DNA from 3 places in the Rhizobium sp. C104 genome. Region 1 is predicted to be linked to each of the others. Evidence: predicted binding sites of a transcription regulator. Region 1 holds the regulator's gene; each other region holds the start of a gene.

Region 1 (4,183 bases):
GCGAGGAGGCCGACCATGGCCGACTGCTGCTGTTCTCGCCGGTCTTCCTCGGCGCCGGGGCGGCCTTCTGGTTTCTCGCGCGATGGGATTTTCCCCTCGTCGCGTCGCTCCTCTGCCTGGCGATGCCGGCGGTCGTGGTTCTCGCCGCCGGCCCCAGCCGGCCGGTGCTGCGGGCCAGCTTCCTGGCGTTGGCGCTTTTCGCCTGCGGCATGCTCTCAGCACGATTCGAGAGCTGGAGGGCTTCGACCGTGATCCTCGATTCATCCGTGACGACGACGGTGACCGGCCGTGTCGAACGGCGGGAAGGCGATGGACGTGGGCGTTGGCGCTACATCCTTGCCGTCACCGGCACGGAGGCGCCGGAGCTGAAGCGGCGGCCGGGGCGCATCACCGCGATCGTCCGCGGCGCCGATACGCCTTTCGAGATCGGTGACATCATCACCGGCAGGGTGCGGCTGACGCCTCCGGCAGGCCCAGCGCTGCCTGAACTCAACGATTTCTCCTTCAGTGCCTATTTCGACGGCATCGGTGCCAACGGCTTCTTCTATGGCGCTCCGGAGAGGGATTTGGGGGCGGGCCCGCAGGGTGCAATGTCGACGTCGGAAGCAATGCTCGAATGGCTTTACCGGCTGCGCAGCGGTATCGGCGATCGCATTCGATCGATCCTGCCCGGCGATACGGGCGCTTTTGCCGCTGCTCTGGTGACCGACGAGCGGCGCGCCATCTCGAATGCGACGACGGAGGCGCTGCGCCAGTCCGGCCTTGCTCATATCGTCGCGATCTCGGGCCTCAACATGGCGCTGTCGGCCGGCATCTTCTTCGTCGGCTTCCGGATGCTGCTCAGCCTTTTTCCAGGCGCTGCCCAGGCCTATCCGACCAAGAAGATCGCCGCAGCAGGCGCGCTCATCGCCGTCACCGCTTACTACCTGATCTCCGGCTTCGGGGTCTCGGCTGAACGCGCCTTTATCATGATGGCCATCATGCTGATTGCCGTCTTCTTCGATCGGCCGTCGATCAGCCTGCGCAATGTCGTGCTCTCGGCCCTCGTCATCATCGCCATTTCGCCCTCCGAAGTCCTGGGCCCGAGCTTCCAGATGTCCTTTGCCGCGACATTGGCGCTGGTATCGGGTTATCAGTTGTGGAAGGAGCGGCGCATTCGCGAAAACGCTTTGCTGAGGCTGCCGGTCTTCCGGCCGCTCGTTGCGGTCGCCGGTTTCTTCGGCGGCGTCTTCCTGACTTCGCTGATCGGCGGTTTTTCCACGGCGCTGTTTTCGATCGAACATTTTCATCGCCTGACCGCTTACGGCCTGCCGGCAAACCTCGCGACGATGCCGATCATCTCCTTCATCGTGATGCCGGCCGGGCTGCTGGCGATGTTGCTCATGCCGTTCGGTCTGGACGCTCCGCTCTGGAAGGTGGTCGGCTTCGGCCTTGATCTGGTGATCGCGGTCGCCAAGACAGTGTCCGGCTGGGGCGGCGATATCGGCGTCGGCCGCTTGCCCGCCTGGTATTTCGCCATCGCCGTGGCAGGCTTCCTGCTGCTGACGCTGCTCCGCACCCGGCTGCGCCATGCCGGCTCAGCAATCCTCGCCGTTTCGACCTTCATTCTGTTGATTCTGCCGGTTTCCCGGCCGCCGGATCTGGTGATTTCGGAGGATGGCGGTCTGGTCGCGCTCGTCGAGACCGCGGCAATGGCTTCCAATCGTGAAAACCCGCCGGATTTCATCTTCGACCAGTGGCAAAGAGCGCTGGTCCTGCCGACGCATCACCCGCCGAAGATGCTGGGTGGCCCCGCTATCCCGCCGGAGGGGAAGACCGACGCGTCAGGCTTTCCCGCGAGCAACAGAATGAAGCAAGGACAGCGATGCGGGGGGCCGCCGCGGGCGGTGAAACAAACCGCTTCTCCTGCGTCAAAAAGGCCTGGTGCATATCAAGGCTTGGCAATGGCCGTGTGGTAAGCATCATCGACAATGCCGCTTATCTCGGCCCGGCCTGCGATGCAGCCGATATCGTCGTGACGCCGGTCCGCCTGCGTTTCAACAGCTGCCGCTCAGGCGCGACGCTCTTCACCGGTGAGACGCTGCGCAAGACCGGTTCCCTCGAGCTGCGCTTCGCAGATACCGGCCTGGAGGTCGCAACCGCATTCGAAACGCTGTCGCGGCCATGGATGCGCCAGCGCGCCTATGACTGGCGCAGCAACAGTTTTACCGAATCCGGCCTGTCCAGTGTCAGTGATAGCGGCGAATGAGGCCGACGAGCTTGCCCTGCACCTTGACGCGGTCGGGCCCAAAGATCCGGGTCTCGTAAGCCGGGTTGGCCGCCTCAAGCGCGATCGAGGCGCCCTTGCGGCGGAAGCGCTTCAGCGTCGCTTCCTCGTCATCGACGAGGGCAACGACGATGTCGCCGGGGCTTGCGGTGCTGCCGTTGCGGATGATCACCGTGTCGCCGTCGAAGATGCCGGCGTCGATCATCGAATCGCCCTTCACCTCGAGCGCATAATGTTCACCGGAGCCGAGCATGTCGGCGGGAACGACGATGTCGTGGGTATTGTTCTGGATTGCCGAGATCGGAACACCGGCAGCGATTCGGCCCATGACCGGCACCGAGACCGAGTTGCCGTTGTCGGCGACGGGTTTTACAGGCGCGGGGGCGGCGACCGGCTGGGGCTTGCCGAGGCTGCCTTCGATGACGCTCGGCGAAAAGCCGCGCCGGGGCTGGATGCTGGGACTATAGGCTTCGGGAAGCTTGATGACCTCGAGCGCCCTGGCGCGGTTCGGTAGGCGGCGAATGAAACCGCGTTCTTCGAGCGCTGTAATCAGGCGATGAATGCCGGATTTGGAGGCCAGATCCAGGGCATCCTTCATCTCGTCGAAAGATGGCGGAACGCCGGATTCCTTCATGCGCTCATGAATGAAAAGGAGAAGCTCCTGTTGTTTGCGCGTGAGCATCGGCGTGTGACCCCTGATTGAAACAAATCCAGAACAGACACTATATGTTCCATATGTGTTCTGCAAGTAGCTAAATTTCCGTAAAACTTGCCGCCAACTCTTTGAGATTTTTATTTTCATTCGCCGGATTGGCACACATGTCTTGCATTGGGGGTGGTGCTGTCGCACATCTCTTATCGTTTGAGGGAGGGATATGATGAACGAGCGTTCCGCCAAACCGCACCCGCTGGATCATGTCGTGCTGCCCGTCGTCAATATCGATCTGGCCCGCGAGCGGCTCGGCAAGCTCGGCTTCACGGTTGCCGCCGATGCCCGCCATCCCTTCGGAACGGAGAATGCCTGTGTCTTCTTCGCCGACAAGACCTATCTGGAGCCGCTCGGTATCGCCAGCGTCGAGGAGAGCGAGGCCTCGGCGCGGCAAGGGAATGTCTTCACCGCCCGCAACCGGGCCTTCCGCTTCCGTTGCGGCGATGAGGGGCTTTCGGCGGTGGTTTTCGGCACCGAGGATGCCGGCCACGATCATCGGCACTTCGCTGCCGGCGGATCGAGCGCCGGCGAGATGCTGGAGTTCAGCCGGCCAATGAAGATGCCGGACGGTTCCGAAAGCGTCGGCAGCTTCAAACTGGCCTTTGCAGCGGATCTGCGTGCGCCGGACTTCTTTCTCTTTACCTGCCAGCGCATCAATCCATTGCCCGCCGACCGCGGCGCGCTGGAGACACATGCCAATGGCGTGACCGGCATCGCCGAGATCGCGCTGTGCGCGCCTGATGCCGCGACCTACGCCGGTTTCGTCAGCCTTGCCATGGCGCAGTCGGCGGTCGAGAAAACCGGTTTTGGCGCCAATATCGCGGCGCCGAATGCGAAAATCAGCCTGATGACGCCGGAGGGGCTGGAGGCCTATTTCGAGGTTGCCGTCTTATCCGCCGACCGCGGCCTGCGCGGCCGGGCCATCCTCTTCACCGTCGCCGATCTTGCCGTGACAGAAGCGCATTTGGCTGCTAACGGAGTGACCTACACGCGCAAGAACAATCGCATTCTGGTGAAGCCGGCGCCCGGGCAGGGCACGCTTTTCGCCTTCGAGGAAAGATGATGAGCACTGATACGAATTCGGAAGTCAGGATCGGCGAGGGCGCAGGCCAGGTCACCTTTTCCAATACCGGCCGCCTGTCGCTGATTGCCGGCCCCTGCCAGATGGAGAGCCGCGACCACGCTTTCATGGTTGCCGGCACGCTCAA
Region 2 (4,183 bases), 1.7 Mb from region 1:
GGTGCGCGCCCTCTTCGGCGCCGACCTGAAGGCCTCTGGCGAGATCCGCCTGGACGGCGCGCCGGTCGAGATCAACTCGCCGAAGGATGCGGTTGCCGCCGGCCTGTGCCTGGCGACCGAAGACCGCAAGATGCAGGGCCTGATGCTCGACATGAGCTGTGCCCAGAATGCCACCATCACCGATCTCGCCAAGATCTCCCGCAACGGGCTGATCAACCGGAGAGCGGAGGACGATCATTCGCAGCGCCTCGTGCGCGAGTTGCGGATCAAGACCCCCTCTATCCATCAGGCCGTCAGGACCTTTTCCGGCGGCAATCAGCAGAAGGTCGTCATCGCCAAATGGCTGTTCCGCGGTCCCAAGGTGCTGATCTTCGATGAGCCGACCCGCGGCATCGACGTTGGCGCCAAGGCCGAGATCTATGAGCTTTTGTGGAAGTTTGCCGCCGAAGGAAAAGGTGTGCTGGTCGTGTCTTCGGATCTGCCGGAGCTGATCGGCATTTGCCATCGCATCATCGTTTTCTCCGACGGCAAGATATCGGGCGAAATCGCCCGCGAACAATTTGACGAGAGCAGGATCCTGTCGCTCGCCTACAAGGAGTACAGCCGTGTCCGCCAGCATTGAAAAACAGACCGAGGCAAAAGAGGCGCGCTTCTGGGACAAGCTGATCAGGATCTCGATGAAGGAGGCGGGCGTCGCCATTGCCCTCGTCCTGATCCTGGCGTTTTTCTCGGCGACGGCGCCCTATTTCGCCACGCCGGAGAATTTCCTGAAGATCTTCGTGCAGATCGCCATCAACACCGTGCTGGCAGCCGGCATGACCTTCGTCATCCTGGTCGGCGGCATCGATCTCTCTGTCGGCTCGCTGCTTGCCCTTTGCACGGTGATCGGTGCGACGATCATGATCAATCCGGTGTTTTCGCCATGGCAGGCGATCATTCTCGCCTGCCTGGCATCAATGGGCACCGGTGCTGCGCTCGGCGCCGTCAACGGCTGGATCTGCGAGAAGTGGAAGCTTCCGTCCTTCATCGTCACCCTCGGCATGTTGAATGTCGCGAGCGGCCTGGCCCGCGTCGTCAGCGACAATTCGACGATTACCGGCCTGCCTCAGCCTTTCGTCGATTTCGGCAACCTGATCTTCTGGGGCATCTTCCCGTCGATCTTCCTGATTGCGATCGTCGTCGTCCTCATCGGCTGGTTCGTGCTGCGCTACACCGTCTTCGGCCGCTTCGTCTTCGCCATCGGCACCAATGAAGAGGCCGTCCGCCTGTCGGGTCACCAGCCGAAACGATACAAGATCGCCGTCTTCACCATCTCGGGGCTGACGGCCGGCATTGCTGCCATGGTCTATTTGCTCCGCCTCAATGTCGGCAGCCCGGTCGCCGGCATCGGCTACGAACTGAATGCCATCGCCGCGGTCATCATCGGCGGCACCAGCCTCTCGGGCGGCAAGGGCTCGATCATCGGCACGTTGGTCGGGGCCTGCATTCTGCAGGTCCTGTCGACCGGATTGCAGCTCTTGGGCGCCGACGACAACATCAAGCCGATCGTCATCGGCGCCGTCATCGTGCTCGCCGTCATTCTCGACAGCTATCGCGGCCGGCTGATGCGCATCCTCGAAACCCGGTAATTGGCTGGCGCCGGAAGCCTTGATTGACCGTTGCGTTTGATACCGGGCCGACCTACATCTGTCCGGCATTCAGCGAGGGACGGAAATGGCCAAGATCACCAATGTAGCGGTCCAGATGGACCATGTCGCCGGCATCAATATTGCGGGCGACTCCACCTTCGCCATGAGCCTGGAAGCCCAGGCGCGCGGCTACCGGCTGTTCCATTACACGCCTGAACGCCTGAGCTTCCGCGACGGCAAGCTCTTTGCCAGCGTCGAGCCGATGCTGCTGCGCGACGTCAAGGGCGATCACTTCGAGCTCGGCGCGCCCGAGCGCGTCGATCTGTCCACCATGGACGTGGTGCTTCTGCGCCAGGACCCGCCCTTCGACATGGCCTATATCACCTCGACGCATCTGCTCGAGCGCATCCACCCGAAGACGCTCGTCGTCAACGATCCGGCCTGGGTGCGCAATTCGCCGGAAAAAATCTTCGTTACCGAATTTGCCGACCTGATGCCGAAGACGCTGATCACCAAGGATGCCGCCGAGATCCGCCGCTTCCGCGACGAGATGGGCGATATCATCCTGAAGCCGCTCTACGGCAATGGCGGCGCCGGTGTCTTCCATTCCACGCGCGACGACCGCAACCTCTCTTCGCTGCTCGAAATGTTCGGCCAGCTTTTCCGCGAGCCCTTCATCGCTCAGCAGTATCTGCCGGACGTGCGCAAGGGCGACAAACGCATCATCCTGGTCGACGGCGAATTTGCCGGCGCCATCAACCGCGTCCCGGCCGAGCACGACAGCCGCTCCAACATGCATGTCGGTGGCCGCGCCGAGGCGACCGAGCTGACGTCGCGCGAACAGGAAATCTGCGAGCGCATCGGTCCGGCGCTGCGGGAACGCGGCTTCCTGCTCGTCGGCATCGATGTGATCGGCGATTACATGACCGAGATCAACGTCACCTCTCCCACAGGCATCCGCGAAGTGAAAAAATTCGGCGGCGCCGATATCGCAAGTCTGCTCTGGGATGCGATCGAGCGCAAACGCGGCTGAGCCTGCCGGCCGCAGCCGGACGCGGGCATGATCGGATACAACCAAGGTCACTTGCTTCGTCCGAATATGTTCCGCGACTGTTCTTGTTTTATTCTTTTTCCATGCCAGATTGCAACCGCTGGCCTTAAAGGCCGCAGGGCGGTAAGTAAAGTTTGCTGGGCAGGGGGTAGGCGGATGGTCGCGCGCGTCAGTACGGTTGCATTTCAGGGTATCGAAGGCGTGCCGGTCGAGGTCCAGGTCATGGTCGCGCCCGGCAAGATCGGCATGCAGATCGTCGGCCTGCCCGACAAGGCCGTGGCCGAAAGCCGCGAGCGGGTGCAGGCCGCCCTTCATGCCTCCGGCCTGTCGCTGCCGGGCAAGCGGGTGACCGTCAATCTGGCGCCCGCCGATCTGCCGAAAGAGGGCTCGCATTTCGATCTGCCGATCGCGCTTGCCCTGATGGCCGCCCTCGGCGCCATTCCCGCCGATGCGCTGTCGGATTATGTCGTCGTCGGCGAACTCAACCTCGACGGCACCATCGCCGCGATATCAGGCGCGCTGCCGGCTGCCATCGGCGCCAATGCGCTCGGCAAGGGGCTGATCTGCCCGGCCGAAAGCGGCGCCGAGGCCGCCTGGGCCGGCGCCGAGGTCAATATCCTCGCGCCGCGCAGCCTGATCGCCCTCGCCAATCATTTCCGCGGCACCCAGGTGCTGTCGCGGCCGGAGGCGTCGATCCGCGCCAATGCCGCCAACCTGCCGGATCTTGCCGAGATAAAGGGCCAGGAAAGCGCCAAGCGTGCCCTCGAAGTGGCGGCCGCCGGCGGCCATAATCTCTTGATGGTCGGCCCTCCCGGCTCCGGCAAGTCGATGCTGGCCGCACGGCTGCCGTCGATCCTGCCGCCGCTTTCGGCGGCCGAGCTGCTTGAAGTCTCGATGGTCCATTCGATCGCCGGCCAGCTTACCGGCGGCAAGCTTTCCGATCGCCGTCCCTTCCGCACCCCGCATCATTCCGCCACCATGGCGGCCCTCGTCGGCGGTGGCCTGCGCGCCCGTCCCGGCGAAGCCTCGCTTGCTCATCATGGCGTACTCTTCCTCGACGAATTTCCGGAGTTCACGCCGCAGGCGCTCGATGCGCTGCGCCAGCCGCTCGAAGGCGGCGAATGCGTTATTGCCCGCGCCAATCACCGCGTCTCCTATCCGGCGAAATTCCAGCTGATCGCCGCCATGAACCCCTGCCGCTGCGGCATGGCCGGCGAGCCCGGCCACAGCTGCGCCCGCGGCCCGCGCTGCATGAGCGATTACCAAGCCCGCATCTCCGGCCCGCTGATGGACCGCATCGATATCCGCATCGACGTACCCGCCGTCTCCGCCGCCGATCTCATCCGCCCGATGGCCGCCGAGGCCAGCGCCGACGTCGCCCGCCGCGTCGCCCGCGCCCGCGAACGGCAGCAAGAGCGCTTCGAGGCCGCCGGCGCCAAGGGCATCGGCACCAATGCCCGCTGCTCCACATCAATGATCGAGAAACTCGCCGAACCGGATGCCG
Region 3 (4,183 bases), 940 kb from region 1:
CCTTGAAGGCAAAGCGTGTCGATATGCCGTCCATGCCCTCGTCGATGCCGGCCGCATCCCGGTATTCCTGAACGCTGCGGGCGCGCGGATCGGTTTCTTTCAGGCTCTCGCCGTCATAAGTGCGCATCTTCGAGAAGAATGTCGAGTTCTCATGCTTGCGCAGGCGTGAAAGCACCGAAAAACGGGCCAGCATTTCGAGCGTTGCCGGAGCGCACGGCGTATCCGCGAGTTCCGACCCTTCGATCAGTTTCTCGTAGATCTTTTGCTCTTCCATCACCCGGAGGCAATAGGGCACCTTGATCACACAGATGCGGTCGATGAAGGCCTCATTGTTCTTGTTGGCCTTGAAGGTCTGCCACTCCGCTTCGTTCGAATGTGCGAGGACGATGCCGGAGAAGGGTATGGCGCCGATATTTTCGGAGCCGATGTAATTGCCCTCCTGCGTCGCCGTCAGCAGCGGATGCAGCATCTTGATCGGTGCCTTGAACATTTCGACGAATTCAAGCACGCCCTGATTGGCGCGGTTGAGCCCGCCCGAATAGCTGTAGGCATCGGGATCGTTCTGGGAGTAGGTCTCAAGCTTGCGGATGTCGACCTTGCCGACCAGCGACGAGATATCCTGATTGTTCTCGTCTCCGGGCTCGGTCTTGGCGATGGCGATCTGGCGCAATCGCGAAGGCTGAATTCTGACGACGCGGAAGCGGGAAATGTCGCCGCCGAAGTCGTCGAGCCGCTTCAGGCACCACGGGCTCATCAGCCCGTTCAGGCGCCGCAGCGGGATGCCGTATTGCTCTTGGAGCAGCGACCCCATCGTCTCCGGATCGAAGAGGTTGAGCGGGCTTTCGAAAACAGGGCTGATTTCGTCGCCCGCCTTCAGCACGTAGATCGGATGAACCTCCATCAGCAGCTTCAGCCGCTCCGCCAAGGACGACTTGCCGCCGCCGACCGGGCCGAGGAGGTAGAGGATCTGCTTGCGCTCCTCGAGCCCCTGTGCCGCGTGACGGAAGAAGGAAACGATGCGTTCGATCGTCTCTTCCATGCCGTGGAAACCGGCAAAGGCCGGGTAGATCCGGATGGTCCTGTTCATGAAGATTCGGCCAAGCCGCGCATCTCTCGCAGTGTCGACCATCTGCGGCTCGCCAATCGCGGCGAGCAGGCGCTCGGTCGCATTGGCATAGGCGATCGGGTCTTTTTTGCAGAGATCGAGATACTCAGCCACCGACATATCGGTTTCGCGGCGCGCTTCGTAACTGCGCGTAAACGCATCGAATACGGATTCGTTCAGCATGGGCCCTCCAGTAAGGTTCTGCCGCAGGCTCAAAGTCGTATAACCATCGAGATGGCTACGACGTTCCTAAGAATCAATAATTTCGTAGCTATATTCGACGCTCACCGGCTGTTTCTTGCAACGCACAAAAACGTGCATGCACCGGTTATTTTTACTCTACGAAACTGTTTCTCATTATAGTTGAAAAAAGCACCCGTGCGGTATCAGCACATTTCGCGACGTGACAGAAAGATGAAAAGGGTGTGCAATGTCGCCCGTGATTCGAGTTCCGGAAAAATCGACGATTGGCAGCCAAATCTGCACAGAGTTCGGTGCTGGACAGCATGTGCCGGTTGGCGCCCGACATGGCGGAAACGGCCGCATGCCGGCCGTGAGCCAAGCGTTCGAATCATTCGCCGCCAGCACAATTCAGCCGTTGAATGCCTTCTCCAGCCCGGCGACATCGATCTTGACCATGCCGAGCATCACCTCGGTCACGCGCCTGGCCCGCTCGCGGTCGCCGTGGTCGATCATCTCGGAAAGCATGCGCGGCACGATCTGCCAGGATAGGCCCCAGCGATCTTTCAGCCAGCCGCAGGCCTCCGGCGTGCCGCCATTGGCGAGGAATGCTTCCCAGACCCGATCGATCTCGGCCTGGCTTTCCAAGAGGATCGCGATCGAGAAGGAATGGTTGAAGCTATCGAGCGGACCCGCCTTCATCGCCAGGAAGGCCTGATTGCCGAGCGTGAACTCGATCAGCTCGACGCTGCCGGGAGGCCCGCTCGGCGTTTCCGCCGGAAGAATGGTCGTGCGGCCAACCCTGGAATCCGGGATTATGGACACATAGAATTCGACGGCTTCGCGCGCTTCCTGCGCGAACCAGAGATTTGAAACGACCTTCGCCATGATGCAGCCTCCTTGTTGACGGTAGACCCGGACGATTGTCCGATGATCCAAGGACGCCCCGCCGACGCGGTTTCCGACAAGTGCGGCTGAAATTTTCCGTCGGGTTGCCTCTGTCCTATCAAGCAGCCTTGCCGCCATGCGTAAACCCCTTGGGATAGCGGCGGCTTGGGAATGAAAGCAGAACATCTTTTCTGGTCTTTCCTTCCCGAATCACTACATTACGCGCCATGAGCAATAGTTTCGACGATATTCCCTTCTTCGACGAAGAGCCGAGCGAGATGGCGCGCAAGCCGCAGCCGCCTGCCGCGCCCGCCGGAAGGGCGCCCGCCACCGGTGGCATTGCCGCCCGCGCCATGGCCGCCCGCGACGGCGGCAGCCGGCCGGATTATCTCTCCGGGCTGAACCCCGAACAGACCGAAGCCGTCGAAACCCTGGAAGGCCCGGTCCTCGTGCTTGCGGGCGCCGGCACCGGCAAGACTCGCGTGCTGACAACTCGCATCGCACATATCCTCAATACCGGCCGCGCCTTCCCCTCGCAGATCCTCGCCGTCACCTTCACCAATAAGGCGGCCCGCGAGATGAAGGAGCGCATCGCGTTGCTCGTCGGTGGCGCCGTCGAAGGCATGCCCTGGCTCGGCACCTTCCATTCTATCGGCGTCAAACTTCTGCGCCGCCACGGCGAGCTCGTCGGCCTGCGCTCCGATTTCACCATTCTCGATACCGACGACGTCGTCCGCCTGATCAAGCAGCTGATCCAGGCCGAAGGCCTCGACGACAAGCGCTGGCCGGCCAAGCAGTTCGCCGGCATGATCGACACCTGGAAGAACAAGGGTCTCGGCCCCGCCGATATCCCTGAGGGTGACGCGCGCGCCTTCGCCAACGGCCGCGGCCGCGATCTCTATTTCGCCTATCAGGCGCGCCTGACGACGCTGAACGCCTGCGACTTCGGCGACCTGCTGATGCATCCTATCGCGATCTTCCGCAAGAACCCCGATCTTCTGAAGGAATATCACGGCCGCTTCCGCTATATCCTCGTCGACGAGTACCAGGACACCAACACCGCTCAATATATGTGGCTCCGGCTCCTCGCCCAGCGCGCCAAGGGCGAGCCGCAGAACGTCTGCTGCGTCGGCGACGACGACCAGTCGATCTATGGCTGGCGCGGCGCCGAGGTCGACAACATCCTGCGCTTCGAGAAGGATTTCCCCGGCGCCAAAGTCATCAAGCTCGAGCGCAACTACCGCTCGACCGAACATATCCTCGGTGCCGCTGCCCATCTGATCGCCCATAATGAAGGGCGGCTCGGCAAGACACTGTTCACCGACCGCTCCGATCCGGACGACGTCAAGGTGCAGGTGCACGCCTCCTGGGATTCGGAGGAGGAAGCCCGCGCCATCGGCGAGGAAATCGAGCAGCTTCAGCGCGGCAAGCATCTGCTCAACGACATGGCGATTCTCGTGCGCGCCTCCTTCCAGATGCGCGAATTCGAAGACCGCTTCGTCACCCTTGGCCTCAACTATCGCGTCATCGGCGGCCCGCGCTTTTACGAGCGCCTGGAGATCCGCGACGCCATGGCCTATTTCCGCCTGGTCGCTCAAGCCTCCGATGACCTCGCCTTCGAGCGCATCATCAACACGCCGAAGCGGGGCCTCGGCGACACGACGGTGCGCGCGCTGCACGACTATGCGCGAGCCCGCGATATCCCCATGCTTGCGGCCGCCGCCGACATCATCGAAACGGATGAGCTGAAGCCGAAAGCGCGAAAAGCCCTCTTCGACGTGATTCAATCTTTCCGCCGATGGCAGGAACTGCTTGAAAACACACCGCATACCGAACTTGCCGAGCAGATCCTCGAAGAGTCCGGCTATACCGACATGTGGAAGAACGATAAGAGCGCCGAAGCGCCCGGCCGCCTAGAGAACCTCAAGGAACTGATCCGCTCGATGGAAAGCTTCGAGTCGATGCGCGGCTTTCTCGAACACGTCTCTCTCGTCATGGATGCCGAGACCA

The links. The regulator LexA, encoded in region 1, represses DNA repair genes until DNA is damaged. The targets are predictions, from matches to a motif close to TGTTCNNNNTGTGTTCNG.
Region 2: the regulator LexA is predicted to act here: its motif matches at 2,740-2,757, upstream of MF410_RS17525 (YifB family Mg chelatase-like AAA ATPase).
Region 3: the regulator LexA is predicted to act here: its motif matches at 2,341-2,358, upstream of MF410_RS04125 (UvrD-helicase domain-containing protein).

Annotation. Positions count from the first base shown of each region.
Region 1 is NZ_CP092348.1:1,558,405-1,562,587, reverse strand. It holds partial or broken gene MF410_RS08835 (ComEC/Rec2 family competence protein) at 1-2,248, shown strand, start outside; gene lexA (transcriptional repressor LexA) at 2,229-2,948, opposite strand; gene MF410_RS08825 (VOC family protein) at 3,145-4,038, shown strand; gene kdsA (3-deoxy-8-phosphooctulonate synthase) at 4,038-4,183, shown strand, end outside.
Region 2 is NZ_CP092348.1:3,304,122-3,308,304, reverse strand. It holds gene MF410_RS17540 (sugar ABC transporter ATP-binding protein) at 1-622, shown strand, start outside; gene MF410_RS17535 (ABC transporter permease) at 606-1,628, shown strand; gene gshB (glutathione synthase) at 1,714-2,661, shown strand; gene MF410_RS17525 (YifB family Mg chelatase-like AAA ATPase) at 2,836-4,183, shown strand, end outside.
Region 3 is NZ_CP092348.1:621,837-626,019, reverse strand. It holds gene MF410_RS04135 (PrkA family serine protein kinase) at 1-1,288, opposite strand, end outside; gene MF410_RS04130 (VOC family protein) at 1,697-2,173, opposite strand; gene MF410_RS04125 (UvrD-helicase domain-containing protein) at 2,401-4,183, shown strand, end outside.